DNA from 2 places in the Paenibacillus sp. J31P190 genome. Region 2 is predicted to be linked to the other one. Evidence: a T-box and tRNA genes for the amino acid it is inferred to sense, from the RefSeq annotation. Region 2 holds a T-box; the other holds one or more tRNA genes.

Region 1 (15,622 bases), on a different contig from region 2:
TGCTGCCAACCGTTCATGAGCCTTGGGAGGTTGCAGGAAAGGTGACAACGGAGGCAGCAAATGATTGTGGCATTCCAGCAGGTACTGTTGTTGTCTTTGGCGGCGCAGATCAAACCATGCAGGCTATTGGCAATGGGATTTTACACCAGGGACAGGCTTCGTGTACGTTGGGCACAGGTGGACAATGGTTTGTCCCTGTAAAAACACCTACCTATGATCCCTTGCTGCGAACTCACACCTTCACCCACGCAGCGCCAGGCAAATGGTATATGATGGCGGCGATGCTGAATGCTGGCCTATCCCATAGATGGCTAACAGAAAATATCCTCCACAATAAGGATAGCAGATCACTCGATGAAAGTGCTGCTCAGGTTCCCCCAGGATCAGAAGGGCTTATTTTCCTACCTTACTTGACTGGGGAGCGAACCCCGCATATGGACCCTTTCGCCAAAGGAGCTATGTTCGGTTTAACGCTAAAGCACAATGAAGCCCATTTGGTTCGGGCTGTCATGGAGGGAGTGGCTTTTGGGCTTCGCGATGGGTTGGAGGTATTGGTGGCATTGGGTGTGAGAGTTGACCGAATCGTGATGGCCGGTGGTGGAGCTAAAAGTGCCTTATGGCTGCATATACTTGCAGATGTGCTAAACTGTGAGTTATTTCCATCCACTATGAAAGAGCAGGCCTGCATTGGCGCGGCTATGATGGCAGGAGTAGGGGCAGGCGTATATGCTTCAATTGAGGAAGCGTGTGAGACCGTGGTGAAGCATGCTGAGAGGCCAATTACGCCTATTTTGAAGAACAGATCCGTTTACGAAGAGCAGTACGCTTTCTTTAGAGAGTTATATCAATGCAATAAGGAATTGTTCAAAAGAATGAGCGGTTTAACCAATCCTAGTCAATCAAACCAATAGTGCAGATCGATGGAAACCTGAGAAATCAGGTTTTTTTGTTTTTGTTGGGATAAAAGTCACTCCGGAGAGAAACCTTATACAAGGTTGCAAAAAAGAAGGTAAGAAAGGAGAGGTTTGAATGGGAATTTTAAGTGGGAAACCCAAGGACGAGCCCTTGCATTACGGGGAGGTTTATGATGTTTGGCAGTTCTCCATGGCAGCGAAGGGATGTATTTCGGGTTATAGAGCTTTAAGTTATCATGCTGGAGATAAGGACTTAAAAGAAATCATCGGCGATGTCATCAACCAAGCCGAATTAGAAGTTAAAGAGTGCGACGAAATTCTTAGTAGTAATGGTATCGTTCCTCATCCGGGACAGCCTGATCGCCCGAAAGCGAAACTAGAGGAGATACCTATCGGGGCAAGATTCACTGATCCCGAGATTGCAGCTATGGTATCGGCTGATTTGGCGGCGGGTCTGATCACTTGCAGTCAGGTAATGGGCAAGTCTATTCGTGAAGACGTTGGTGCTCTTTTTGCAAAGTACCATGTCACCAAGGCTGCTATCGGATTAAAGGCTCTTCGACTAAGTAAAGAAAAGGGCTGGCTTGTGCCCCCGCCTCTACAAATCAAAAGACCTGAGTTAGTAGAAGCTTAAGATCCAAAATTTGAGGAGGATTTACAATGTATCAAGACCAAAATATCAATAGCCAATTTCAACAAACACAAGGTATCATTGCACAACTCATAAACCAAACGCAACAATCTTCACAGATGTACCAACAGATGCTTCAACAAGAACAGCAAAACGCATTGAGGCTTGAAGAGCTAGCACAACGGGAACAAAAAGCCGTCCAAATCATTCAATCCGCGCTGCAAGGCCACCAAATGGCTATTCAACAATTACAACACGTTTCCCAGCTGTGCAGACAGCTTGAACAAACGGCTCAAAGCAGCTTTCAGTCTTTAAATATGCAGCAACCTCAACAACAAACGAACTATGGTAATTCGTATGGTTCATCGTACCGAGGTTATCAATAATACCAAGTATGAATAGTTGGAAAAAGAGAGAGGCTGACGATATTCGTCGGCCTTTATTCGTTTATTTCAATAATCGAGAAAATGCACCAGCTGCGTCGGTTTTTTGCCGCGATGAATGGATAGTGTGCTTAATTTCGGATGTTATTGTAAAATTAAGTTTATAACGATATCAAAAGGAGAAAGCTATGTGCCGAAATATTAAAACACTATTCAATTTCGATCCTTTGGCTACTGATGATGAAATTCAGGCGGCCTCGCTGCAATTTGTAAGAAAAATCTCGGGCTTTACTGAGCCATCAAAGGCGAATGAGGTGGCCTTCAATCAAGCTGTCAAAGAGGTTAGTTTAGTTGCCCGGAATCTGTTGGACTCGCTGGTAACCAATGCTGAGCCTCGTAATCGTGAGGTCGAAGTCGAACGTGCGCGTGCTAGGAATGCAAAAAGGTTCGGAACAAAAGAAGGTTAATGACATCCTAGATGAAGTAATTACGGGTTCTTTCTTTACGGGAAAGAGCCTTATTTGTGTTTACCTGGATAGGCTTTCAACTTGTCCTTGTAGCGTTCAAGCCTCGTTAAGCATATCCTGTATGAAAACTAGTAGAAAATAGGTGATAGAAAGTGACCAAAGGTTTTGATTGTTCAACGCCTTTAACGGCACAAACGGCCGCTGCTTTCGTCAATGATGGCTACTTGTTTGTGGCCAGATATCTCGTTCCGAGCGGTTACAAGGCATTAACCAAAAGTGAAGCAGACACGATCAGCGAGGCAGGACTCCAAATCGTATCCGTTTTCGAAACTACGGCGAATCGCGCTCTCGGAGGAAGAAGTGCTGGTTTGGCTGATGGGGCAACGGCTGTGCAGGTTGCTCATGAGCTGGGCCAACCACCTGGCAGCTGTATTTACTTTGCTGTCGATTTTGATGCCTCAAGTGCCCAAATGCCAACGATTATTGCCTATATTCGGGCAGCAAGTGAGGCGACACCCGAGTATACGACCGGTGTATATGGTTCTTATGCCGTGATGGAAGCCGTCCGTAGTGTGGGAGCTTGCTCTCATTTTTGGCAAACGTATGCTTGGAGCGGAGGTAAAAAGTCTAGTTTCATAAACATTTATCAATACTTGAACGATGTGGTTGAGCATGGGATTGGCGTGGATTACGATGAATCGTATGGGAAAGAAGGTTGGTGGAGTACGATAACAGTACCTGAGCCTCCCGTGTCGTATCCTCTGTCTCCTAAAGATGCCAATGTGATTATACCTTTTCTTTCGGCCGGATATGAGGCAACGTCGTCCACTGCTGCCAGGGAAGAATTTCATCGACTGGCCAATGAGCTGCGCAGAGTTTCGGGTCAACCGGAACAATAATCGCCCGAAAGTAAACCGAATCCTCCATTGATACGTTTACTCTATAGAGTAGATGTACAAATTCAAAGGAGGATTTTTAATATGAAAAAAAGTGTATACGCGGTTATACTCGGTTTCGGTTTGCTCACTACAAGCATCTTATCAGTTTCGGCTCAGGAACATGAACCTGGACATGATAGCATGGCGGCTGACATGAGTATGAAAGCAGCGGTACAACAGCAGGTAAAATCCGATATGAAGCTCACTTTGAATGGCAAACCCTTGCAGCTTGATGAGTCCTACCTTATTGATAACTCTTTGTTTGTGCCGTACCGTGCCTTTGCAGAAGGTATTGGATCAGAGGTTGGTTATGATGCCGCTACCCAAACGGTTACCGTAAAGAAGGACGCAAAAACGGTTAAACTCATGATCGGATCCTCAGAAGCCAATGTGGACGGCGCCAAAGTATCGATGGTCGGTCCTGCTCAGTTGATTAACAGTTCAACCTTCGTTCACTCCCGTTTTTTGGCTGAAGTGTTCGGGATTAAGGTCTTGTATGATGAAGCAACGCGGACGGTTAATCTCGTTAGCGGAGGAGCTTCCGGATCCGGAGAAGAGGTAGCTAAAACATATTACGTGAATATTGAGGGCTTTGCTTTCAAAGAAGGGGACATTACCGTTGAAGCAGGCTCGACTGTTATCTTTACGAATAAGGATAAAGTGAAACACAACGCTGTCGCGGATGATGGCAGTTTCCAAACAGCGCTTTTGGCGACGGGTGAATCGGAAAGTGTTACGTTTGCTAAGCCAGGCGAGTATACGTACTTCTGTGAGCCTCATAAGAATTTCATGAAGGGTAAAATTACGGTGAAATAAAAATGATAAGCCCGGCATCTCTCGACTAGTTCCTGAGATGCCGGGCTTTATTATTGCATGACAGCGCTGCGAATATACCAGCGCTCACCCAGCGAAGCTCTTTCGAGGCGAAAGAGCACGCGCCTGTTCGCAACCGCGGAAGGACGTACCGGCGTAGCCGAAACGTCGACCGCGGTGTCAAGCTGCAGGAGCTGGGACACGTCCCGCTCCGGGAACTTGGACAGGCGGCGCATGCTTCGCACATGCAGCGCCTGTTCTTGCCCTGTGGTGACCTGCAGCAGCTGCAGGTCACCTTGGTTCGCCGCGCTGATCCATACGTCGATCAGCGCCCAAGGCGAGAGCTTGCTGATGTATTCCGTCAGCAAGCCTGCCGCTCGGTGCACCATGACCTGGTGCGCCGGGTCGACGGAGCGGGAGCCGTGCGTCACGCTCCCGAGGAAGTGAATACAGAAATGACCGTTGAAGTCATTTCCCGGTATACCATCCCCACCATGCGGCATGCCGTGCATGGAACCGGCCAGCGTGCGGCCGTTCAGCTTCACGAGGACTGCTTTGCGGTCCCAGCTCCAGGCGCCGCCGTAAATGGTTTTGAGCGTCGCAGAGTCGGATTTGGTCAGCGGCTGTACATCCGCATGATGTGAGCCTGCGCGGCGCTGCCCCTCAAAGCTGAGACCGCTCTCCACGTCTACGATGGTGAATTTACTGTATTTGGGGAGGACTTCACTAGCCTCCTCCCAGGGAAGTATTTCGCCATAATGCTTGGCTCTAACAACTTGAACTTGCGAACGCAGTGTTTCTTGAGCGGTGCTTGAGATGTTTAACGTGAGTCTCGCCGCGAGATCTACCACTTCTCCATTCGGGGTGACACCATATCGTTGTGGCACACCTTTTTTGTCAAAGGAAAGCGTGGTGTCCGGGGGAAGCGGTGCGACGAATGGCGCACCTATACCTGCATCATCAAGCTCTCGTTGCAATTTTTTATCTACAAATATAGCTTCAGTTTGATAAGCCGCATGAGGTGAAACTTTAACGACCAGCTGGAACTCTCCGGAACTCGCGGTTTCTTCAAGCAGTGGCATATAGCCGTGAGCCCGTGTGTTTATACCTATTGCAGCTGTAAGAAGGTTTGTAAGCAACAGTGAGTAAAACAGCTTTAGGAGCAAGCTGTTTGCTCGGAGTGGATGCATAGGTTAGCTTCCTCCTCATTCAGTTTTAAAAGCACATAATCAAGTTTTTACTAAATGTCTTAAATTTATGAACAGTAGTCCTGCTAATGCTGATCTATTTAGATTTGTGATAAAATAACAGAAGTATGCAGCATTTAGAACACGATTTGGAGAGGAAGGAAATACGAATGAAACCAAGCACGGGTAAACCGTTTGAACTATGGATAGAGACTGATCGTGTTGTAAGAGGTGACTTTTATGAAGCATTGTCACAACCGGCCAGAGGGACTTTAATTATTTGTCACGGGTACAAAGGTTTCAAAGATTGGGGAATGTTTCCGCATGCGGCTCAGGCGTTAGCCGATGAGGTCGATGTGATTTCAATCAATTTTTCGCACAACGGCGTGGGTGCTGACCTACTTGAGTTTACGGAGCTTGAGAAGTTTGCTCGAGAAACTTATTCCAAAGATATAGAAGATTTGGATGCTGTTGTGAATGATATTCATAACCGTGAAGGCTCAGCCACTCAGAAACCCATTCTTCTTTTAGGTCATAGCAGGGGGGCAGCTGTGTGCTTGATCTATGCACTTGATCATCTTGAACACATTGCCGGTGTGATTAGCTGGAACGGGATTGCGAATGTCGATTTGTTTACGGAGGAAAATAAAGCGGAGATGCGGGCAACAGGACGAACGTACACGATGAACGGTCGCACGAAGCAAAACATGCCGCTAGACCTCGAAATTTTAGAAGATATGGAGCATAATCGTGAGCGTTTCGATATCGTGGGAAGGATTAGCGGTGCTAATTTCCCAATCGCCCTTATTCAGGGGACGGAAGATGGAGAGAGAGGAATCCGAGGTTCTAAGAGGCTTGTTGAGCAAAATGCCGCCATTGCATGGATTAGAATTCCTGAGGGCAACCACACCTTTGGTTCTGTTCATCCATATCAAGGGGAGACGAAGCCTCTGAAGGAAGCAATTCATGAAACCAAAAGAACGATACAAGGGATGTTAGCCTAAACGATGTTAACGATTAGACAACTTAGTGCAGTTATCACGATAACGATTATAGGGCTTGCTGTCGCTTATTTTCTACATATTCCTTTAGTGATTGGATTTTCAGTAGGGCTTTTGACCTTGGCTTTCCTTATTTGGCGAGCGGAAACAACATTTTGGAACATCTTGAAAAGCATGTGGGAAGGTGTCAAGCATACCAAAGAGGTCATTTGGATTCTTGCCCTAGTTGGTGTGGTTATCCCTACATGGACATTGAGCGGTACGATCCCATTTATGATCGATTTGGGCCTTAGTATCGTTGATCCTAGTTTTTTTCTAACCTTTTCATTTGTACTTTGCGTTTGCATCTCTATGGTGTTGGGCACATCTACCGGTACACTCAGTTCTGTGGGTATCCCATTAATTGGTCTGGGGCTGCTGCTGCATATCCCGCTTCCTATGGTTGCTGGTGCACTTGTGTCAGGTGCTTTCGTTGGTGATCGGACTTCACCATTTTCCAGTGCAAATAGACTTGTAGCTTCTTCAACAGGCGTATCCATGCAAGTCCTTTTTAAAGCCTTACTACCCACAACAATAGGTGCGCTTGGTGTCGCGCTGGGGTTTTTCTTAGTTTGCGATTTTCGTGGAGAATGGCATCAGAGTGACATCACGTTACACAATCAGCAGTTTGCTTCGGGTTTTAGGTACAGCTTGTGGCTCTTGCTGCCAGTATTTGTTCTATTGATTTCAATCCTTTTAAGGTTGAAAACAAGAACTGGCTTCCTCTTGTCGATTGCTTGTGCAATCGTAATTGGCATGAGCTTGCAACAAGTGACTTGGAATGAATGGCTGCATGATATGTGGTTCGGTTACCATTCCAGCTTATTTAACTCGCTGCAAACCAAAGGGCTTTCTAACATGACCGAGCTAATTGCACTTATCGCCCTCGCGGGTGCTTACAGTGGCATTTTAGAAAAGTATCGTATCCTAGAGACTTATATGCAAAAGCTGCTAGGGTCGACGTCCGCTTCACTCCTTTCAGCGACTGTACGAACATCCCTATTTGGCCTTGGGCTTGGACTTGTGTCGTGCACACAAACATTGCCTATTATGATGACGGGGCGGAGTTTACTGCCTTTTTGGGAAGAGCGATTTCCTCGCAGTCAACTTGCCCGTGTTGTGGCTGATTCAAGCCTCATTCTAGCTGCTATGATTCCGTGGAACATGCTTGCCATCGTCTGTGGAACAATAGTAGGCGTACCCGTGCTAGCGTATATTGGCTACGCGCCTTTTCTTTGGGCTTTGCCTGTGTGTACTTTGCTGTGGTCTTTATGTTGGAGAAAAAGTGGAAGTTTAAGTAGAAGAAGAGGAGTGGGATTCGGTGGCTAATACCTATTTTATATCGGACCATCACTTTGGTCATTCATCCATTATTGATTTCGAAGCTCGGCCCTTCGCCGATGCTGACGAAATGACCGCGACGATGATTGCCAAATGGAATGCTGTCGTCAGGCAAGAAGACAAAGTATTTCATCTAGGGGATTTTTCCTTCTTGAATAAAGAGCGAACCAAAGCCATTGTTTCGGAGCTAAATGGTTACAAAATCCTCATCCTAGGCAATCACGATCGGGGAAGGTCGAGAACCTGGTGGCTTGAAGTCGGTTTTGATGAAGTAAGCGAGTACCCGATCATTTATAAGAATTTCTTTTTCCTCTCACATGAGCCGATGTATATGAATAAACAAATGCCCTACGTCAATGTACATGGCCACATTCACAGCCAGAAATACGAGGGGCGTCATTATTTTAATGTGAGTGTGGAGCATTGGGATTATACGCCTGTTTCTTTTGAACAGATTCGGGATTCCGTTGTGGTGAGTGAGGAGCAGTCGTGAAGGTACGGTTTCATCGTACCTTTTTTCTAGTGTCAATCTTTAACTTCACATAACTGCATCCGATGATTATTAAAATCACCCCTGAGATTAAGTAACCAATATCATAGAGCAACCAATTCGGACTAGCAGGTTTAACATGATGTAAGCCTAAGAGTTGATGATCTATTAAACCTTCTAGTAAATTGAAAGCGCCGGCACCAATAATCATTGAACCGATAAAGTTTCGCCAGTTGAAACTAAGACGATCATTTGAAGCATCTTTAAATATCTTAATGCAGGCAAACACTAGCAGCATCGTTACAAATAAATTAAATACACCATCTGAGAACAGCTCAATCCGATGATTATGATGGTCAACGACATGGTGCCACTGCAAAAACTGGTGAAAAAGGATGCCATCAATGGCACCCATAAAGCCTAACCCTAGGATTAGTGCATTGATGAATAGATTCTTTGTTTTTATATCCATATACGATCATATCTCCCATTCAACCTAATGATAGTGCATATGATAGTATTACCTTGGTAAATAAAGGATAAACCTTTGTGTGCAGGGGGTGAAAAACGAAAGAAAGTCCTTACAATGTAAGGACTTTCTTAGTATGACCTGTAGTGGGCTCGAACCACTGACCCCTACCCTGTCAAGATAGTGCTCTCCCAGCTGAGCTAACAAGTCGTTTTTTGAAGACAATTAGTAATATACCAAGGATTTAAGTGATTGTCAACAGATGGTTATCATTCTTATTTACGCCAATTACGGAACAGCTTTTGGAAAAACGGAAGCGTTCCTCGTTTCTTTTTGGACCTGGGAATGTAAGATATGTTCGCCAATGAATCGTGGCCTACGTCTTTTATGGGGAGCAGGGTGGAAAGTTCTTCCTTTGAGACTCCTTGTACTGTCATAGTAGCAGTCAACCTTTCCGGACAATCTGACACTACTGTACCATATTTAGGAGCTTGTTTGATAGTGGGGCTTTCATCTTGGCTTGATTTATGGTAACTTGATGACAGTAGATCTTGGGAGGAACAAGGAAATGACGAAACAACAGCATCGATGGAATTTGCGTTTGAAGAGCAGTAATGTATATTTGGGCACTGTATATTTAGGGGATCCGCTTCCAGAAATCGAAGATGTCATCATGATTGGTGAGAAGAAATATACGATCCTTGAGCTTGGGAGTAACCGTGATGCAAGTGACGTATTTGTTGAAGAAGTGAAAAAGAAATAAGGATTCAAAGTGAAGCGCTATTCTAGTCGGATGATTCCGATGAATGGCGTTTTTTTATGGTTTCATATGCAATGAAAAGAGGCTGCTCTTACAGCCTCCGTGTATGTGTTATGTGATGTTGTATAGAGAAGCAAGGCAATCAACGAACATTTTGTTATATTCTTCGCGGGTATAGTCTTTATTGCAGGTAATGTCTCTTCCTAGGAATTGATACCAAGTGATTTCGGTGGGAATCTTTTTGTATACAAACTTTTCGTTCTGGATGAGGAACGTATCATTCTCGAAATACGGTACATTGTCAAATTGAAGAGCTTTTTCGCCTTTTTGTTCGCTAACTAATGTAGCCAAAAGAATGAGCATGCGATAGGGATCACGGAATATTTCATATTGTTCAGTCAAGGTAAACACTCCTTTATCAGATAACGGACAACGTAATCATACTAGAACTATTTCCAGAATAGAATACTTCCGTGGAAACTGGTGAGGAAATTGAAGGAATATATGATCATTTCGAAGGAAAAAAAGAAAAGACTGATTTTCACTCTAAGGAGGATCGAGTGAATCAGTCTTTTTTGCTTGCTCCTACATCAAAGGATTAGCGTTTGAAGCTGGAAAGTTGTTGCTCAGCTATTTGCACTAATCGCTTCGTGATGTTGCCACCAATGGCACCGGCATCACGTGTTGCCAAATTACCGTTGTAACCATTAGGGGAGAGAGGGACACCAATTTCCTGAGCGACTTCATACTTCAGTTGATCCAATGCTGCCTTTGCTTGTTGTACGACTAAAGTGTTGTTTCTAGCCATTCATAATCATCTCCTTTTTTTTGGTACACCAGTATTATTTGAATGTTCAGTTTATTTATTCATGAAATTTAAAAAAAGTTACAAGTTTTTTTACCGTCTTCCAAACATCAATAAACCCCCAACCAGTAGGTAGGGGGAGAATATATAATTAGGATGATTATTCCTCTTCGGATTCCGTGCTTTCTTCCGCAGCAGCAGCTTCTTGGGTAGCTTCTGCAACTTCTTCAAACACCTCTTCGTTCACCACTTCTTCGGTGGACTCTGGAGCAGTTTCTTCTTCATTTTGTACAACTTCTTCCTCTTGGCTCATATATTGTCACCTCCTTTGATACGTATAGTATCATCATAACGGCTTCTAGCAAGCTAAACAAGTAGGGGAGTGGGGGATTTAATAGATTTAATGTAACCTTAATCGGTTTGTCATTCCATGTGGAATTCGTATAGCAATATAAGTCGTATCCTACGAGAAAATGCTTTGTTTTCGCCTGATAGCACGATTAAGCATGTTTTATTTTTTCTATGAATATACATGAGTCGAAGCAGTAAAAGTTCATGATTTACTAAGTTGAGCTTATGCTTACGAAGTTAGTTTTCTTACGAAAACTCTTAGGAGGAATCCGAATGAATCGCTCGGATGTTATTTTGGAGTTACAACTTGTACCGGAATTGCTTAAACAAGCAGAAGCCATCTATGTGGATGCGGTATCGGAACTGTCCTGGGCAAAGCATCAGCTTCTAGCCAAAGAATGTGAAGTTATTGGGGACGGAATGGTTACAGGGAAAAATGAGCTTCACCGACAAGCGGAGATGTGGCCATACACCAAAGATTTACAGCAGCAAGTTTTGCGGATGGAAGACGCCGTCGAGCATACGAAGGTTGAGTTCCATTTCTACAAGAGGAAGCTAGAGAATCTGCAAATCATTGCGAAACTTATGACGATTTTATAATGAGATAATGAAATGAATCAAGCCTGTAATCGAGAGATTACGGGCTTTTTGCTATAGAACGCTTATGATGAAAAAATTGTTCTTTTAATGCGGTTACAGTGTAATGCAGTTGTGCATCCTAAGGGTAGATTATGTAAAAGCCAAGTATTCGGGAGGATATCGCCAGTATGAAATCAATTAAGATCATCATGACTGCCAGTCTGGGGTTGCTTGTACTTACCGCTTGTCAAAGTGTGAAGAGCACAGTAACGACTGAAGCCGCAGCACCACCTTCAGAGCTGCAAGTTTCACTTATTGGTTCGAGCGGCCAACCCATAGGGACTGCCCATTTAACATCTGTTCAGGATGGAGTTCAAATTGATCTCCAAGTTAGCGGTTTGACACCAGGAAAACATGGCTTACACTTTCACGAAAAAGCAGTCTGTGAAGCCCCCAACTTTGAATCGGCAGGCGCTCACTTCAATCCTTTTAAGAAGGAACACGGCTTTCACAATCCTAAAGGTTTCCATGCAGGGGATCTCCCCAATTTGGTCGTGGATGCACAGGGAAATGGGAAGTTCAATGCCATTACAAAGTCGGCAGTGCTGCTTCTAGACAAGCCTAATTCATTGTTGAAGCAAGGAGGAGCTAGTCTGGTCATCCATGAGAAAGAAGATGATCTGAAGACGGATCCATCCGGTAATTCGGGTAATCGAATTGCATGCGGTGCTGTGAAATAATGGAAGGAGCTGTCTGACAACATGATTAAAACACAGGATCTCAAGCTGCAAATGGATGAACTAACCAAACAAAATGATATGGTACTCATCGAGCTAGAGCAAGTAAAGAAGATGTTGATTAACAGCTCTCAAAGCTCACAAGGAAGCCAAGGGCAGCAACAATTTAATAATAGCAGCAGTGATCAGCAAACCTCTAACTCTAATCAACAAGCGCAGGGTCAAGACCAAGACCAAGATCAGAATCAGAATCAAAGTAAAAGGGCCGGTCAAGGTGACGCGAACGGTCAGCAAGTAACGGACTTAGCCAATGATTTATTGAAAATCAAGGATCTCGTAGAAAAGTTAGAACAAAAAACGTCCCAATATGTTAGCAGTCAGTCCAATGGTACATTAAATGAGAAAGATGCGGTCAATCTTATACTGACTTTAATGAATGGTATGGTAGATTGGGCAAGCGAATTTGTTTCATCCAGAGCATCGTCGAATGGGCAAGTACAATAGTTGTCTATGAAAAGACAAAAGGGCCGCAGAAAGCAGCTCTTTTGTCTTTTTTGTCGAATTCTAACTTAATTCATTAAGTGAACTTAATGAAAGGTTTGTTGATTTTTTAGGCGATTCGACAATATGTCCATATTTACAGATGGCAAAATGACCGATAAAGTAAAGTGTAGACAAAAAGAAAGAGACAAACCTGGATGGGGTGTTGCAATCGTGAGAGAAATCGATATTAATCACGTCATGAGTCAGCTTGGAATTCAGCCATCACAATGGCAAGAGCTGCGAGATCAAGAAGATCAACAAGAGGAAGTTGAACGTAATTGCGTTATCGACACATCGCTGGAAACTTCCTAAATTACTTAATGACTCCCACGCCATCAAGTTTCACCTGGATATTCACGTTAAACTCTAACTCATGATAGAGGGCTTGCCACGCTTTCCATTCTTCTTTTACTGTGCCAAAGTGATGAGCTCTATAATCCAACCCAAAGCCTAACGGATCCACATTTTTTTTTGGAACTTCTTTAGCAAGTTTATGATCGCGGTTTCACCTGTTTTCGCAACGGCTTCTTCATAGGTTTTTACTTTATCGGGGTCAAGTGGCTTCAACGTTTCTTCTATGACACCGCGCAGCTTTATCTTCATATCTACATAGGGTCGTTCATTGGTTGGTGTAAGGACTTTATATTTGGATTTAATACAGTCCACAGAAACAAAAAAAATGGAATCGTTGATGCTTCAATAATGGGATGGATGGGATCTAAACCCCATTCTTTTTTTTTGCGGTAAAAATCGAATAAATATTCCGAAACGATATACCCCGATTCTACCCCCGTTCTACTGAAACTGAGCAGGAGAGAGTTGCCTGGCAATCGCTCATGCAAGATTCTGGTATCTAGGACAGCTTCAGCGGAAGGTTTACCTACTGCAAGCCATGATACGAGTTGTATATCTCTGCGACGATTAAGCCAATCCAGCTTTCATATGAGTGGACTACATGATTCGGTGTTCTAAATCATCGGATGGTCCTAACTTATCAAGAAGCCACTGCTTGTTCCGGCTCGTGAGATCAAAGGATATCCTTCCTTTCCAAGCAAAATTTTCCTCTTAGTTTGTCTCTTTACGTCGGAACCTATCCATTAGCGTTCTTGCCATTTGGTTTAATCAGATGGAGAAGGGGGTATGCTTGGGAATAGAAATGGTTAAGAATGGATGAACTTAGGGAGGGAAGGAATGACCTCATGAAGACACTTGCCATAATTCCGGCTTATAACGAAGAAAAGACAATAGCAGGCGTGGTGGCCTCTATAAAACGAGAGCAGCCTGAAATGGATATTGTTATTGTCAATGATGGTTCCACGGATCGTACCTCAGCGATTGCCCGTGCGTTACAACATGCGGCTGTAATCGATTTACCTGTCAATCTAGGCATTGGAGGCGCCATGCAAACGGGATTCATGTACGCAGCAAGGAATGGCTACGATATCGCTATTCAGATTGACGCAGATGGTCAACATGATCCCGAAGCGTTGACTCAAATCATGGAGCCAATCTTGGCTGGGCATGTTGATTGCTGCATCGGCTCTCGATTTCTGCTGAAGACCGCTTATCGTTCCGCATGGAATCGAAGAATAGGCATTCTCTTTTTCACCTGGATGATTAGTTGGATGATTGGCAAAACCTTCACTGATCCTACATCGGGTTTTAGAGCGGTGAACCGTCCCATCATTGAGCTTTTCGCCCGCTATTACCCGGAGGATTATCCGGAGGTAGAGGCTGTAGTGTTACTGGAACGGCAGCAATTCAGAGTGAAAGAAGTATCAGTTTTAATGCATGCGAGGAAAGCGGGACAATCGTCCATTACCCCAGTAAAATCGCTTTACTATATGGTTAAAGTATCTCTAGCTGTATGTATGACAAGAATTCGTAATGTGAGTTGATGATTCGTGAATGTATATGTTTGGGCAATCTCTTTTTGTTTGGTGTTTATTTTCATTTCCGTAGAGCTTATTCGTAGGCAAAAACTACAGGAGCAGTACGCCATTCTTTGGCTAGTACTAGGATTAATCATGGCATTGTTTAGTGTGTTTCCGAGCTTATTGGATTTGGTTTCGCACAGAATGCATATCTACTACGCACCTTCGTTGCTTTTTCTGGTGGGATTGTTATTCTCACTAGTATTTATCATGCATTTAACGCTTGTCATATCTAAGCTCCACCGCAAACTAACCCGACTTATTCAAGAAGTCGCACTGCTGCAGGAACAATTACGAGGGAAGGGATCTGAATGATACGGATGACGGCTCCGATTCTCATTGTATTCCTAAATGTATGTTTACTGGTGTGTGGTCAAATTGTATGGAAAATAGCTCTCAATCGAACGCCATTAACAGGAATTCAAAATTTAGGCACCGTACTGATGCAGCCTTATATTCTTGTGGGGTGCTTACTTTATGGCATCGCTACGTTGATATGGTTCTATGCTCTTAGCCGATTTGATCTAAGTCGCGTTTATCCGCTCCAATCGATCGCGTATGTACTAGGTGCGTTGTTCGGTTGGTTGGTATTAAAAGAAACGCTTACATCATCGCAATGGGTAGGGCTGCTCTTCTTAGTTGGAGGCGCCTTTCTGTTAGCTAGATAGGTTCGTTCTAATAAGGAGAGTAGGATCTTATGAAACGCGGAGTTTGGCTTGGCTTGTTGCTCCTTATGGCTGCAGCTTTGTATATACGCCTGCACTATGTGCTTGAAGCTGAATACCCACCACTTGAGTGGGATCAATTAGAGTACACGAAGACAGCGATTCAATTGCTCGAAAAAGGCATATTCGCCTATCGCGATACCGTGCCTAACTCACTCGTGACACCCGGATTTCCGCTGCTCTTAGCGGCTGTATTTAGCCTTACAGGTCATGAACAACTGGAGCAGGCACTAATGGTCGTTCGTATCATGAACTGCTTTATTTCGCTGGGAGCGATTGTATTCCTATTTCTGATTGGAAAAAGGCTGTTTAATTCCATGACAGGGCTAATCGCAGGCACTTTTGCCGCGGTATATCCTTCCTACGTCTGGTCAACTTCACTGATCTTGACAGAGGTTCCGTTTTTAACTGTTTTTACGGGGCTGCTCTACATGCAGGTGCGCATCATACAAGATAACAAATGGCGGGATCATCTATGGATGGGGGCTTTACTTGGGCTTTGCGTCCTCATTCGT
Region 2 (15,622 bases):
TCGCACAGCGCGTCGAATTTACAAATACTCTGCAAGCGGATTTATTCGTATCTATCCACGCCAATGCGCATCCGGACGGTAAAACGAAAGGAACTATGGTTCTCTACTACGACAATAATTATCCACAAGAAGATTATCCAGCAAGTGAAGCAATGAAACAATTAACTCCGTACAGCAAAGACCTCGCACAGCGTGTTTTGGATTCACTCGTCGCTGCTGCCGGAACCAAAAACCTAGGTCTTGTTCCAAGCGCTGTTTATGTAGCCAGAATGGGAACCATTCCGAGTATTCTCGTAGAAACCGCCTTTCTCAGCCAAACAAGCGATGCAGCTTTGCTAGCAAGTGACTCCGTTCGGTCTAAAATGGCTGCAGGTATTGCGGATGGTATCGCTGCCTACACGCCGCCCTTGTTCACAGATTCACTTGGTCATTGGGCCAGAGAAGCGATTTTGCGGATGAAAAATAAGGGGATCATTGAAGGCATAGCTAATCGTTATGAACCGGAACGTGCTTTAACAAGAGCAGAATTTCTCACATTAATGGATCGGGTGTTTACGTTCAGCAAATTGAAAGCTGTCTGCGAGCCGGGCAAAACCGTGACATCTATCGTTTATGGCTGCCAAGCTGCCGCTGAGCAAAGTTACAAAGACTTGCCGTCTTCTCATTGGGCAAGCCCCGTATTTGACAAAGCCAAAAACTTAAACCTCTTGCAGGGCTATTCCGATGGAACGATCCGACCCGATCAATCAATTACGAGAGGTGAAGTCGCTTTTCTCTTCGATCGTCTTTTACAAATGTCGTCTTCCACAACGAATAACCTGCCTGTTGCAGCAGCATCTGCATCTTTCAACGATGTACCTGAGACACTATGGAGTGCTAAAGCGATTTATGCGCTAAGAAATATGGGCATCATTGATGGTATAAGTGATACCGCGTTTAAACCTAGTCAGACCATTACACGTGCAGAGATTGCTGCCATGCTCAATCGCTACTACCAAGGATAAACGACTCCGTCGTCCTTCAGGGATGAGCGTGTTTGTCAAGGTAGCTGCGAAGCAAAAGTATAAAACTTATACTTTCTTATCTACAAATAAAAAGCAGTGTGTCCAAACTCCTGAGAGTTTTGGGCACACTGCTTTTTCGTTAGGATACACTGATTTTCTTAAGCAGCTCTCTCTGAGCAATAATGTACTGCATCATGGACGATTGAGCCTGCCAAAGCATAGCCGTAGAAGGACTCTTCTTGTACTCTTCCATCGATTGAACCGCACTGTTGATCGATGTGGTCATTTTTTGCAAGAATGCCTTCGTGTCATCGCCTACCCCCTCGCCTAGAGAGGCCGACAATGTCGTAAGCAGCTGATGGGAAGTGCGAATCGATTGCAGCGACGTTTCAGCAAGCGGGGTTGGCTTCGTTTCAGCCAAATGAACCAGCGCTAAACCATTGATCGTATTCACTAGTTTATCACCTTCACTAATGAACGTTGGAACCGACTCCGGTTTCTGACCGCTCCAACGAATCCCTGTGGCCGCAGGGATATCCACATTTTTCATATAAACCTCAATGGTTTTATCCGTTGTTTGCAGTTGTTCTCTTAATGCGAGAGCGTCATCTCGGTTTTTGGCAAATCCGACGAATACGGTTAGCTTATCTGTCGTGTCAAGCGCAGTGCCTAATCCTTTCTTCTTCAGTGTATCTTGGATAGCTTGAGCTCCCTGTAAAGTACTAAATACACCGTTTTGAAGAAAAGTATACGATTTCGCAGGAATTTGAACCGCTGTGACAGCAGAGGCAGACGCCGGAATAGCAGGCGCTTGATCTGTAGTCGTTTTAGTTGCTCCTGTTGGCGCTTTCGATGGTGCTGCTGCTTGTACATTGGGTGAAGGAACTGTTATCGTATTCTTAATCGATGCCGTATCTTTGGTATCACGATCGCTTGAAAACATGGAGAGAACAAAGAAACCAAACGCAATCCCCGTCACCACCGCTCCTGCCACTGATGTTGCAATTCGAATCCAAGGTGTACCCGTTGATTTCGCGTATCTGGCACCTGTCCCCGGTTCCTTATATGGTTCCTTAGACGTCCAGGAAGTCCACTCATCCCGATCTCTGTCAGAAGTAGGCTCAGCTCTCTCTGTTGACGGATTTCTAACAGCTGGATTCTCTCGGGCTGCCTGTGACTCACGAATGATGCGTTCCACTCGCTCACCTTCCGTTTCAATCTGACTATTCCAGCTTCCAAAGTCCGTCGTGAACGTATTTAAAGCATGTGGTTCAAATAAATGTTCGACTTGCTCCCTCTCCGCTTGATGATAAGGAGTCACCTCATCCGACGTAGGACGGTCAATCGTAGAATCTATAACCTTAAATTCTTCCTGATAGAGTGGTATCACTTTCTCCTCTTTATCTGGTACTCGCGATGCTCTACGGTTGGATTCCGAGCTTTCTTGCGGATCGAAACGGTAGGTTATTCTTGCTTTATTCTTGTTCATCTCTCAATCACTCCTCGTAAAATTTATTTGGAAACGGGCATAGCGCCGCGTCGTCTTGTCCAAATCTTCTGTTACTAGATTATGATTGAGAGAACCCCATTATGTTTCTTTCAGCAAAAAAAGACCGCCTCCAGCCATTTGGCTTGCAGCGATCTTTCTTCTAACTAGTCAATTCGTACTTTTTACGCAGCGATTTCGCTAAACCATCAGCTGCTTTCCAGATGTCGCCAGCCCCCATGGTTAACACCAAGTCACCAGGCTGCACATGCTGAATCAAATAAGTGAGTACCTCATCCCGAGTTGCAATATGTTGAACATTCGGGTTGCTGTTGCTGCGGATCAATTCAACCAGTTTAACTGAATCTATTCCCTCAATTCGCTGCTCGCCGGCAGGTGAGTAAATATCGGTAATAATAACCTCATCAGCTTCATCGAATGAACGGCTAAACTGTTCAAATAAATAATAGGTTCGTGTATAGCGTTGGGGTTGGAATACAGCTATGATGCGTTTCCCTGTTGCTTTGGCTGCGGAAATCGTTGCTTGAATCTCCGTAGGATGATGCGCGTAGTCATCAATAACCAACATGTTTGCAACTTCTCCCAGCACTTGGAACCTACGCTTTGCCCCTCGGAATTCCTGAATAGCTTCTGCAATTTGCTCGAAAGAAAGCCCTGCTTCCAGACAGGTGATAAGCGTCGCTAAGGCATTATATACGTTATGTTTACCTGGTACGGACAAGCTAACCTGACCGAGTGTAGCCCCTTTGAACTGTACAGTAAACGTAACCTTACGGTCGCCTAACGTAATATCGCTTGCGACATAATCAGCCTCAGTATCTATGCCATACGTAATAACTTCGCTTTGAATTTGCGGAATCATTTCACGTAAGAACGCATCATCATGACAAACAATAGCTCTCCCGCCAGGTCTAACTTGACTGAGGAATTGCTTATAAGCTTTCTTCAAATTCTCGAAATCACCATTGTAATTCTCCAAGTGATCCGCTTCGATATTGTTCACAAGTGCGAGAGTTGGGTGATATTGAAGGAAGGTTCCATCACTCTCGTCCGCTTCTGCCACGACGAATTCGCCCTTGCCAGCTTTGGCATTACTGCCTACATTCATGATCTCGCCACCAATGATATAGGTCGGATCAATTCCGCAAATCTCCATGACTAAAGCAATCATTGATGATGTTGTTGTTTTGCCGTGGGCTCCAGCTACCGCAATGCCTTTGCGTTCATTCATGAGCCGAGCAAGCATTTGTGAGCGATGAATAATCGGAATATTCAATTCTTCCGCAGCTTGCATTTCTACATTGTCTTTGGCTAAAGCGGTTGAATACACAACCAAATCGGCCCCTGACACATTCCTAGCTTCATGTCCGATGAAAACTTGCGCACCCTTCGCTTTCAGCTTTTCTGTAAGCTCTTGCTGTGCCAGATCGGAACCAGATATCCGGTATCCCATTTCCAGCATGACTTTGGCAATGGCACTCATGCCGTATCCGCCGATGCCAATAAAATGTACGTGTTCTGCTTGACTCACGCCGTTCTCACCATCCTTTTTCAGAATCGGTTTGATAGGTAATCCAAGAACGAACATCAGAGATTAAATACAGCGTGCCGGATACGACCGCCAGATCATCCTGCTCAGTTCTACTTGTTAGTGTTTCTAAGGCTCGCTTCCAATCTCGCTCGACAATGATATCTACCTCACGGTTCATCTCGCGCAGCAGCTCTCTTGCAATCTCAGCGATCATAGAAGCGTCGCCTTTTTTATGAAAATCGGGTTCCGTAATTATAAGAGTATCCACCAATGGTAGTATATGCCTCAGGTAGCCTGGATGATTCTTTGTAGAAAGCATTCCTACCATCATATGAAGCTTACGGTAAGTATATACACTTTGGAGCGCGGCAGCCAGCGTAGCGGCCCCTTCTGGATTGTGAGCGCCATCGAGTAATATACGAGGTTCGCTCGAAACCATCTCAAGTCTGCCCGGCCAACGTGTCTCCTTGAGTCCTTTGAACAGATCTTCATCATCAACGATGCAGGCATAATATTGACGAAGAACTTCAAGCGTCATTACGGCTACTGCTGCGTTCTTCAATTGGTGCTCTCCGTTTAACGTAATCGGCACACCATGAATATTTCGAAACGGCCCGCTAAAATCAAAAGTTTGGCTATCTAGCTCGCTTCTCACATTCGTGAAATTGAATTGTCCGCCAAGTGTATAGAGTGTCGCTTTTTTCTCCTTGGCAATTTGATCGATCACACTCCAAACCTCATGGGGCTGGGCAGCGGTAATGACGGGCACACCCGCTTTAATAATACCCGCTTTCTCAGCTGCAACTAATTCGAGTGTATCACCCAAGATTTCCATATGGTCATGGCCTACATTCGTAATGATGGTTACGACGGGATTCACAATATTCGTGCTATCCAGCCTTCCCCCGAGACCTGTTTCCCATACTACGTAATCGGGATATGCCACTTTGCCAAAATGCATAATCGCGAGCGCAGTCGAAATTTCGAACATAGACGGAGGTCCGACCTCAGTTTCTGCAATTTCGTCAACGATTGGCTTCATTTCATTCACCAGTCTGAGCAGCACGTCGTCCGGAATGTCGGCTCCGTTCACTTGGATACGATTCGTATACTTCTCCAAATAAGGAGACGTGAATGTACCCACGTCATAACCGCAAGCCTGCAAAACAGAAGATAGATAGGCACATGTAGAGCCTTTGCCATTCGTCCCAGCCACATGAATGAACTTCAGCCTACGTTCGGGGTGACCTAGTTTCTCCATTAACATCTGCATTCGTTGAAGTCCCGGTTTCATACCGAGCTTCTCCATCCGGCTGACAATCCAAGCAATGGCTTCTTGCGCTGTCTGGAATTCAGCCGAAGGGGTATCTTTGATTTTATCCATCGATTTCATCCTCATTTACTATATGAATCAGCTTGTTTTCGTAACTAGGCAATCGTTTGTTTTACTACAATTATCCTTTTAACTCCGCTAAACGCGCAATCACTTTGTCTCGCTTATCGGCATAATCAGCAAGCTTTGCTTTTTCTTCCTCGATGACCTTGGCTGGTGCCTTGGCCACAAAGCCTTCATTGCCCAGTTTCTTCTCGATACGCTCTACTTCACCATGCAAAGATTGTAATTCTTTATCCAAGCGCGTGAGTTCTTGCGCAATGTCGATAAGACCAGCCAGCGGCAAGAAAAGCTCAGCTCCTGTAATGATAGCTGTCATGGCTTTCTCTGGTGCTGCCATTTCTGCGTCGATTTGGAGGAGGGAAGTGTTACAGAAACGCTTCAGGTATTCTTCATTGCTGCGGAGAATACTCAGTGTTTCGCTGCTAGCTGGCTTTACAAGCAGTTCAACTTTCTTACTCATCGGCACATTCACTTCGGACCGAATATTACGAACCGAACGAATAACGTCCATCAACAGTTCCATCTCACGAACAGCATCAGGCGATTCGAAAGCCTTATTCTCTACTGGCCAAGATGCTAATGTAATCGTCTCACCCACATGCGGAAGATGCTGCCAGATCTCTTCCGAAATGAACGGCATGAATGGATGAATCAAACGTTGGGTATGGTCAAGTACATACGCAAGTACGGACTGCGTTTTACTCTTCGCAGCTGTATCTGTCCCGTATAAGCTTAACTTACTGAACTCAATGTACCAATCACAGAGATCATCCCAGATGAAATTGTACAGTAATCGGCCAGTTTCACCGAATTCATAGCTGTCTATTAGACGAGTCACGTCACGAACAGTTTCGTTCAGACGGTGCAGAATCCAGCGGTCTGCCGTACCCAGTTGACCCGTTAGATCAATATCTGCTGCGTTTACACCTTCGAGATTCATTAAAGCAAAGCGAGATGCATTCCAGATCTTATTGGCAAAATTCCGCGCCTGCTCTACACGTTCCCAACGGAAACGTAGATCTTGCCCCGGTGTGCTGCTAGTCGAAATCATATAGCGCATAGCGTCAGCGCCATACTTCTCGATGACTTCAAGCGGATCGACACCATTACCAAGTGATTTTGACATTTTGCGACCTTCAGAATCCCGTACAAGACCATGCATCAAAACATCTTTAAACGGAATTTGCTGCGTAAATTCCAGCCCCGTAAAGATCATGCGAGATACCCAGAAATAAATGATATCATAGCCCGTTACAAGCACATTCGTCGGGTAGAAACGCTTCAAATCCTCTGTTTCATTAGGCCAGCCTAATGTTGAAAAAGGCCACAATGCCGAGCTGAACCATGTATCAAGTACGTCATTATCTTGATTCAAATTCGTGCTTTGGCAATGAGAACAAGCCGTAGCGTCCTCACGTGTTACCGTGATTTGACTACAATCTGCACAGTGCCATGCTGGAATCCTATGTCCCCACCACAATTGACGAGAAATACACCAGTCACGAACATTTTCAATCCAGTTCAAGTACGTTTTCTCGAAGCGATCCGGTACGAAATTAACGCCATTGCCTGATTTTTGCGTATCAATCGCTTTCTCAGCAAGCGGCTGCATTTTCACAAACCATTGCGTTGATAAATAAGGCTCAATCACGGCGCCGCTGCGTTCGCTATGGCCTACTTGATGCATGTGTTCCTCAATTTTGATAAGAACGCCTTGCTCTTTCAAATCAGCAACAATTTGCTTGCGGCATTCAAACCGATCCATTCCCTGGTATGGACCCGCATTTGCGTTCATCGTGCCGGTTTCGTCCATTACCAGAACTTGCGGCAGGTCGTGACGCTTCCCGACTTCGAAGTCGTTCGGATCATGGGCCGGTGTAATTTTGACGGCGCCGCTTCCGAACTCTTTTTCAACATACTCATCCGCAATGATCGGTATCTCGCGATTCACGATAGGAAGTAGCAGCGTTTTGCCGATGAGATGCTGATAGCGCTCATCCTTCGGATGAACAGCAACCGCTGTATCGCCGAGCATCGTCTCAGGACGTGTAGTGGCAACAACGATTGAACCTGTTCCGTCCGTCGTTTTGTATTCTAAATGATAAAGGGCGCCTTGCACCTCTTTATATTCTACTTCAATGTCAGATAGCGCTGTACGAGCCGCTGGATCCCAGTTAATAATATATTTCCCGCGATAGATGAGGCCTTTCTCATAAAGACTTACGAATACTTCACGAACAGCTTGTGAAAGACCCTCATCCAAGGTGAATCGCTCACGCGAATAGTCCAGCGAGAAGCCCATTTTAGCCCATTGCTCACGAATTGTATTCGCATATAGCTCTTTCCACTCCCACACCTTCTCCAAGAACTTCTCGCGTCCAAGATCATAGCGTGATTGTCCTTGCTCGCGGAGCTTTTGCTCTACCCTAGTTTGGGTAGCAATACCCGCGTGATCAGATCCAGGCAGCCAAAGTGCGTCATAACCCTGCATTCGTTTAGTACGAATTAAAATATCCTGCAGTGTAAAATCAAGCGCATGCCCGATATGCAGCATACCTGTTACGTTCGGAGGCGGAATCACAATGGTGTAGGTTTCTGCATCAGGGCGGGTGCCCGCTTTGAAAAATTCATTTTTAATCCAGTAATCATACCACTTTCGCTCAGCTTCTTTAGGATCGTACGTAGTAGGCATTTGCAATTGTTCTTTAGTCTCATTAGCTTCTGTCATAAGATTACCTCCATTACTATTATCTCTGTTAAACAGGCTTATAAGGCCTGTAAGTCCTCTCACATCGGCGTCCATTCAAACAAAAAAAGCCCTCCGCCCGCAAAGGACGAAAGGCTTGCTTCCGTGGTACCACCTTCATTCCGCGCAGCTTCAATAGAAGCGCGTGGCTCTCAAACAGATAACGGCTGCGGCCGGCGAATGCTAATGCTGCTCACCGCATAAACGGGCGCATACACTCACATTCACAACTCCAGGGCGACTTCGTTCGGTTGCTTCCTATGGAACCTTTCAGCGCTACCAGTTCCACTCTCTGAAGGGCTTACCGCCTACTACTCCCTATCAACGTTTCCAATATTACTCAAAATGGTTTACATCATATGATATCGAACATTTGAAATAGAGTCAATATATCATTCCAGTATTACCGTTTATACATAAATTATGCTTGATTCCGAAAGATGTTACGAAAATGAAAAAGAGCCCCCAGCCGCTATAAGCAGCCAAAGGCTCTTGCCTATGTACCTGTTATTTATCTAGGCAGATAAATAACCTGCCCAACTGAAATTTCTTGATCGCTCATACGGTTCAGAAGTTGAAGCTCACGCGGGTTGAGTTGATATCGTTTGGCAATGGATTCCAACGTATCTTCTTTTTGAACAATGCACAATTTTAGTTTCCTAAACTCTTGCGATCCTGTGTTGCTTTGTAGAAAGAGCCGCTTCCACTCCACAGCATCTATTCGCGTCTCTTCCGCAAGCGCAGCTTGCGCTTCTGCTTCTGCATTCCTCTTATCGGTAAGATACGAGCCTGCCTTAGAAAGAAGCGATTTAATACCGTACGGGTTGATGTCCACAGCCTCATCCGCCTTTTTGCCAAAGGCGACTTTAAGTTCTTTCTTATCTTCCGTAACCACCGTGTTTTCTTGATGGGGTGCCACCTTTAATTCGGTTTGTTCAATCTCCACAACAACTACACCATCGTCAGAACCAACCTCATCTTGAAAAGGAGCCACATTTGGAGGAACTGCAGCATAAGACGCTACATTTACAGGTTCTCGTATGGTTGGAATTGCCGGTAGTTCCTGTAAAGGCTGTGGCTGATAGGGCATAGGCGGCTCGAAACTTGGGATGTTAACCTCATGAACGAAAGTAACTTCCTCTTCTTCCCGCCAGCTCTCCAGCGGAGCCGAAACAATTTCGACGCCTTGTAGGGAAAGCACACCTGTAACGTTCAGACTTCGCGCTGATAAAAGATCAATATCAAAATTTTCAATTTCGACCTGAATATCTTCCACACGATGAATGCGATTTAAAGGTAAGGTGATCTCAACTGGAATCAGATGCTCTAGTGATCTGGGTGAATCCCTTTCTTCACTGAAATAATTGCCCGTGAGCAGCAAATTCCCTTTTAGGATTGCCTGATCATCCAAAGTAATTACCTGAATATGAGGAAGCAATTCTACATCATTTAATTCTTGTATCCCCGCCAAATCTTCTTGCAAATGAACGCGTTCATAGATATCGAACCTTAAACCTGGTTGTTGTTCAGACACCGAATTAATCCTCCCTTCCATCAAATCCAGATGCTGGACAGCATTCGGATTGTTTGGCCATTTACTTGTTTGTCTCTAAAAGTATATGGGTGGGAAGGGCTAGGCATGACTACATTTTTACGGGGCTGAAACTTCTTCTAGCAAAAGCTTGAAATCTTGCGGCAGAGGAGCATGCACGATCACGTGCTTTTGAGTAACAGGGTGATCGAACGAAAGCCTCTCCCCATGCAGGGCTTGTCGATGAAATAAACGCGATGAACCCCCATATAGGAAATCCCCTACGAGTGGGTGACCTAAATGACTGAGATGGACCCGAATTTGATGGGTTCTCCCTGTTTCTAGCGTAAGTTCCACGAAAGCTGCTTTCTTCATTTGCTCTAAGACCCGATAATGCGTTACCGCTTGATCACCGCTTGGTGAAACTCTTCGCTTGCCTGAAATATAGCGATCTTTACCGATAGGTTCATCTATTGATCCTTGCTTTGTTCGGAATACGCCCTCAGCTAGCGCTACATAGCGTCTATCAATCCGTTTATCACGCATTGCTTCATCAAGAAGCGCATGCGCCCACTCATTTTTGGCATAAAGTACAGCTCCGGTCGTATCTTGATCTAAACGATGTATATGCCGAACTCCACAAGTCTGGCCAGTCGACTCAAAATAGAAGGCTACCGCAGAAGCCAACGTACCGCTTTGCCCTGCTTCAGCCGGATGTACGGACATGCCTGCCGGTTTATTAACGACAAGACAAAAGTCGTCCTCATACAAAATGCCAAGATCATAAGGTTCGGGTCTGAAAGCTGCCTTCTCTTCAGGAAAAGCATGAAGTCGAACTTTGTCATCCTGAATCCGAATAAGACCTTGGGAGGCTAGTCGAAGAAAATACTTTCTAGGAACAGGCAGTATAGCTGCTAATTCTTCTATTGCCCCCGGTTTAAGAGGTTTCCATAACGGATTTGGAATCGGGAGCTCCAACCATTCACCGCTGCGCTTCCACTCTGTCATTTAAGTGTTCCTTTACGAAAAGATAAATAGATTACGAGCAAAATAACTAGAAAGACAAAAACAACGGCCATTAAATCTATTGGAAAATCGAAAAAGTAATATCGTTTCATAGAATTCAAGACTCCTTAAGAAAATAGGGATTATGTACACTTTATTTTAACAATTACCATTAACAATTGCATGCAAAAATATGATAATATAAATCTTGTATTGTTTTTTTTCGACATTTCTTATCAAAATATCTAATACCAAAATAGAATAATAGAGCAGGAGAGGAACAACCTTGGGTAGTTCAATATTAGAGCATTTTCGGAATTATAGTTGGCTGAAACGCACTTTTCTCGTTATAGCTGTTTGTGCTTTTCTGAGTTCAAGTTTCTTATTTCTAACCCCGCCTGGGGCATATATCCGCGAGTATTTGGCTAAAACCGTTATTACGACGCAGCATCGTGACTGGGCTTGGATTTTCGTTGGTGCTGAGCGCAGAGATCAGTTGGTTCTCGAAATGCAAAATTTGACCGAAATCAACTCTGTTGAAAAACAAGATTTGCGGGCAGTTCAATTCAATAAAAATCGTTCTACAGAAAGTCTTGTGAAAGTCGAAGATATTTCTGGTCAGTTTTGGAAGGGCAAGAAAATGTATGTTTATGACCCGCGAACGATTCGTGTGGTTGTCCCCGCAAAGCAAGGTGAAGGGGAAAGAATTACATCCATGGTAGAGCGTACTGGCGCTGTTGCCGGCGTAAATGGCGGAGGCTTCAACGATCCAGACGGACTTGGAAACGGATTTGCTCCAATTGGTGCTATTATGTCCGGCGGAGAAATTCTTTATACTGACCAAGAAGGCAGCGTTCCTCAACATATCGTTGGATTCACTAAAGAAGGCACACTCATTATCGGCAAATATACGATTGACGAGCTGCTTAAACTTGGTGTCACTGACGCCGTATCGTTCTATCCGCGAGTTATTGCTAACGGAAAACCGCTCATTACTAGCGGAGACGGAGGCTGGGGACGCGCACCTCGTACAGCTGTGGGACAAAAAGCCGACGGAACGGTTATCTTCATCGTGATCGACGGCCGACAAACGCACAGTGTAGGTGCGACTCTCAAAGAGGTACAGGATATGTTTCTCGCAGATGGCGTCATTAACGCTGGCTTCTTAGATGGCGGAGCATCCTCCGAGATGGTATACAACGATGAGCTGATCACGAAGCCCTCCAGTCGTTATGGGGAGCGTCGCTTACCTTCTGCTTTCCTAGTTTTTGATCATCCTGACCAAGTAAAAGTCAAGAATGTTTGGGAAGGACTTAAGACAATTGATCCAGGCGGTGCTTATGACCACCCTGAATTCTTGAAAGAACAAGCGAACAAAAAAGCAAACCCGCCTAAAGCAACAGCTACACCGAAGTCAACAACGTCAACCAAGCCTGAATCCAGCACGGAAGCTGGTAAAAACGGCACGTCCAATCCTCCTTTAGGATCAGATAATGGAGCTGTCAAACCAAGTCCTTCAGCGAAGCCTGAAACTTCACCGACACCTTCTACGAAGCCAAGTCCTTCTCCGAGTACAGGCACTGGCTCTGGGACAGGTACAGGCAATGCCGGCACAGGTTCCGGCACTGGCACAGGAAGCTCCTCACCAGGAGCTTCCACATCATCAAAGCCGAGCCCGACGCCTACACCGAGTACAAGCCCTAACCCTAACCAAGGACAAACAAACACTGGGATTAGCGCACCTCCGCCATCTACTACTGTTGCTCCAACTACAAAAACAAACTAAATCTTCTACATAAACAGCAAAAGACCTGGCCGCATTGGCCAGGTCTTTGTATGTTCACAGATTTATAATTGCTTCAATGCTTCACGATGAGCATCGATTGTAGCAGCAATATCTTCATCGGAATGAACCGTAGATACAAACATCCCTTCGAATTGCGAAGGTGCAACCGAAACCCCCAAATCGAGCAAGTGGCCGAAATAAGCATTAAACTTAGCTAGATCAGACGTTTTGGCTGAATCGTAATTCGTGACAGCCTGCTCGGTGAAGAATGGACATATCATGGATCCAACGCGGTTAATTGTGCTTGCTACGCCAAATTCAGCGGCATTCGCAGCGAATCCAGCTTCCAGCTTCGCAGACTTGCGTTCCAGTTCCTCATAGACATTGGGCTCGCCCAATAAGGATAACGTTGCGAAGCCTGCTGCCATCGCTAGCGGATTACCGGATAAGGTTCCCGCCTGATAGATTGGACCTGCAGGAGCAATCTGCTCCATGATGTCCAGTCGACCTCCATAAGCGCCAACAGGGAGTCCTCCGCCAATGACCTTACCTAGACATGTTAAATCAGGTGTAACGCCGTACAAGCCCTGAGCGCAGTGTTTATGCACGCGAAAGCCTGTCATCACTTCATCGAAGATTAGCAGGGTGCCATATTGCTGAGTAATGGATCGCAATCCTTGTAAAAACCCTTCAGCTGGAGGCACTACTCCCATATTCCCTGCAATCGGCTCAACGATTATTGCCGCGATTTCTTCCCCGAACTTTTCAAACACTAATTTAACGGAAGCCAAATCATTGTAAGGCACGGTGATCGTATTCGAAGCCACGCTATTCGGAACCCCTGGACTGTCTGGAAGGCCTAGTGTGGCTACACCGGAACCAGCTTTGATCAGTAAGGCATCAGCATGACCATGGTAGCTTCCTTCGAATTTCATGATCTTGTCGCGTTTCGTAAATCCACGGGCTAACCGTAGCGCGCTCATGGTCGCTTCTGTCCCTGAATTCACCATCCGAACCATATCAATGGACGGCACCCGTTCAATGACCAGCTTTGCCATTTCCGTTTCTAGAAGCGTTGGAGCACCGAAGCTTGTCCCTTTTTCTGCCGCTCCTTTAATGGCTTCCAGCACGACAGGATGAGCATGTCCTACAATTAACGGGCCCCAAGATCCTACATAATCGATAAAGGTATTGCCGTCAATATCCGTTACGCGAGAACCTGAGCCCTTCTCCATGAACAAAGGTGTTAAACCAACCGACTTGAAGGCGCGAACTGGACTGTTGACTCCACCGGGAATGATCTTCTTAGCTTCTTGAAAGGCGGCCGAAGAGCGCGTGTCGATTCTACTCGAATTTTCCATAATTTCATACCCCCAGTAATCTATCTATGATAAAATGAGTTGACTTACTACATATAAAGGCGGTACCCATATGATCGATATCATCAAAAAAGTACCTTTATTCTCGCAATTGAATGAAGATCAATTCAACGCTCTAGCTCAGATTTGTACAAGACGTTCCTTTTCAAGGAGTACCGTTCTATTTTCCGAAAAAGAAGTCGGTTCCGTCTTTTATATGGTCCTCAGCGGCTCTGTCAAAATTTTCACAACAAGCAGTTCAGGTGAGGAAAAAATATTGTCCATTTGCAAATCAGGCGAAAGCTTTGGTGAACTTTCGCTGATTGACGGCAAACCGCGATCAGCATCAGCCCAAACTTTGGAGGACAGCATGCTTCTCACATTGACAGGACAAAGCTTCCTCGATCTGCTACGCACTCATTTTGACATTACCATGGGCATTATGCAAGAGCTCAGCAGTCGACTGCGCGATACGAATCAACAAGTATTCGACTTGACCTTCTTAGACGCGAGAACGCGTGTCATCAAAAGTTTGATCAAAATGGCGAACAAACATGGGTTGCGTAACGGGAATACGATTAAGATTAAGCTGGTACTTAACTTTGATGAAATATCTCAATTGGCCGGCGTACAAAAAGTGACGCTCATGCAGGTGATTCGTGATCTAGAAGAAAAACAAATCTTAATGATCTCACCATCAGATTTCAAACTAGATCTAGCCAAGCTTCGTTAAATCGAACTGACTGTTTCTACGGCTTCCCGAGACTGGTTTTGGATCAGGTCCGCTAGCTGCCACGCAGCCTCTTTACCTTGCCTTATACAGTCAGGGAGACCCACTCCATGGAACCCGGCACCCACGACAAGGACTTGAGGCATAGCCGCAGCAAGCTCTTCACGGAACTGTGCAATCTGCTCCAGATGATCGACAGGATATTGTGGCATTGAATGCATGAGGCGAGTTACATCCGCAAAAAGCGGTTCCGCCTTTAGTCCTAATAATTCCCGCAGATCATGACGTGCTTTGCTAACTAGTTGTTCATCCGACCACTCCGGCCACTCTTGCTCGCCTGCACGACCGATATAACAGCGCAGAAGCACCTTCCCGTCTGGGGCTGTATGCAGCCATTTAGCAGATGTTAACGTACACGCAGTTATCGTCCTGCCCTCGGTTTTTGGCACTAGAAAGCCCGAGGCGTCTAGTTCAAAAGGGATGTCTTTGCGATCGAAAGCCATAATAACATTCGCCACGGAAATGTAGTCAATTTTCTTAAGCTGATTTGCTGCTGGAAAATCGGATAACACCTGCGCTGCCTGATAAGTAGGCGTAGTTAGGATTACGCCATCTACCATTTCACTATGTCCATCCTCAAAGACAACCTCTGCTTGCTGCTGTCCCATTTTACGAACGGATACAACCCCAACGCCATTTCGTAGATCCACCGTCTTCAAGGCGTCTTCTAAGCCCGAAACCAACGTCTGAAGTCCCTTCCTAAACGTTACAAAAACCGAGTTACGAACAGCAGAAGGTAAGTGAGCACTCTCTTCACCTACATTTTTACGACTGGCCATCATCCCTAGAATTAAACTTCGATGCTTCTGCTCCATCGCTCGAAACTGCGGGAACGTTGCTTTCAAACTAAGCTTAAACGTATCACCTGCATAAATCCCCGCTAGAAGCGGTTCCACGATACGCTGGAGCACTTCTTTCCCTAAGCGGCGCTCCAGAAAATGCCCAAGAGATTCATCTGTCGATACATC

What was found. A T-box is a leader RNA that pairs with one kind of tRNA and senses whether it is charged. The one in region 2 lies ahead of AC58U0_RS12800 (valine--tRNA ligase), so its partner is inferred to be a tRNA-Val.
Region 1: it has a tRNA-Val gene. The T-box ahead of AC58U0_RS12800 (valine--tRNA ligase) is inferred to sense a tRNA for this amino acid. The anticodon was not compared.

What each region holds. Positions count from the first base shown of each region.
Region 1 covers NZ_JCAUAS010000009.1:241,235-256,856, forward strand. The annotation lists gene xylB (xylulokinase) at 1-911, shown strand, start outside; gene AC58U0_RS18140 (DUF3231 family protein) at 1,030-1,548, shown strand; gene AC58U0_RS18145 (hypothetical protein) at 1,575-1,931, shown strand; gene AC58U0_RS18150 (DUF2277 domain-containing protein) at 2,117-2,395, shown strand; gene AC58U0_RS18155 (DUF1906 domain-containing protein) at 2,548-3,294, shown strand; gene AC58U0_RS18160 (stalk domain-containing protein) at 3,376-4,149, shown strand; gene AC58U0_RS18165 (hypothetical protein) at 4,200-5,336, opposite strand; gene AC58U0_RS18170 (alpha/beta hydrolase family protein) at 5,504-6,337, shown strand; gene AC58U0_RS18175 (Na+/H+ antiporter NhaC family protein) at 6,341-7,702, shown strand; gene AC58U0_RS18180 (metallophosphoesterase) at 7,695-8,207, shown strand; gene AC58U0_RS18185 (DUF2243 domain-containing protein) at 8,218-8,676, opposite strand; tRNA gene AC58U0_RS18190 (tRNA-Val) at 8,811-8,883, opposite strand; gene AC58U0_RS18195 (hypothetical protein) at 9,242-9,436, shown strand; gene AC58U0_RS18200 (hypothetical protein) at 9,545-9,835, opposite strand; gene AC58U0_RS18205 (alpha/beta-type small acid-soluble spore protein) at 10,032-10,241, opposite strand; gene AC58U0_RS18210 (hypothetical protein) at 10,399-10,551, opposite strand; gene AC58U0_RS18215 (hypothetical protein) at 10,863-11,189, shown strand; gene AC58U0_RS18220 (superoxide dismutase family protein) at 11,357-11,908, shown strand; gene AC58U0_RS18225 (hypothetical protein) at 11,930-12,409, shown strand; gene AC58U0_RS18230 (hypothetical protein) at 12,533-12,760, shown strand; partial or broken gene AC58U0_RS18235 (Ger(x)C family spore germination C-terminal domain-containing protein) at 12,762-13,114, opposite strand; gene AC58U0_RS18240 (Ger(x)C family spore germination protein) at 13,054-13,383, opposite strand; gene AC58U0_RS18245 (glycosyltransferase family 2 protein) at 13,648-14,346, shown strand; gene AC58U0_RS18250 (DUF2304 domain-containing protein) at 14,353-14,697, shown strand; gene AC58U0_RS18255 (EamA family transporter) at 14,694-15,050, shown strand; gene AC58U0_RS18260 (ArnT family glycosyltransferase) at 15,080-15,622, shown strand, end outside.
Region 2 covers NZ_JCAUAS010000005.1:257,482-273,103, forward strand. The annotation lists gene AC58U0_RS12780 (N-acetylmuramoyl-L-alanine amidase) at 1-1,004, shown strand, start outside; gene AC58U0_RS12785 (SPOR domain-containing protein) at 1,144-2,493, opposite strand; gene murC (UDP-N-acetylmuramate--L-alanine ligase) at 2,654-4,042, opposite strand; gene AC58U0_RS12795 (bifunctional folylpolyglutamate synthase/dihydrofolate synthase) at 4,050-5,435, opposite strand; gene AC58U0_RS12800 (valine--tRNA ligase) at 5,497-8,166, opposite strand; T-box leader at 8,266-8,518, opposite strand; gene AC58U0_RS12805 (LysM peptidoglycan-binding domain-containing protein) at 8,696-9,718, opposite strand; gene AC58U0_RS12810 (RluA family pseudouridine synthase) at 9,836-10,723, opposite strand; gene AC58U0_RS12815 (phosphodiester glycosidase family protein) at 11,007-12,506, shown strand; gene hemL (glutamate-1-semialdehyde 2,1-aminomutase) at 12,569-13,867, opposite strand; gene AC58U0_RS12825 (Crp/Fnr family transcriptional regulator) at 13,938-14,597, shown strand; gene hemG (protoporphyrinogen oxidase) at 14,594-15,622, opposite strand, start outside.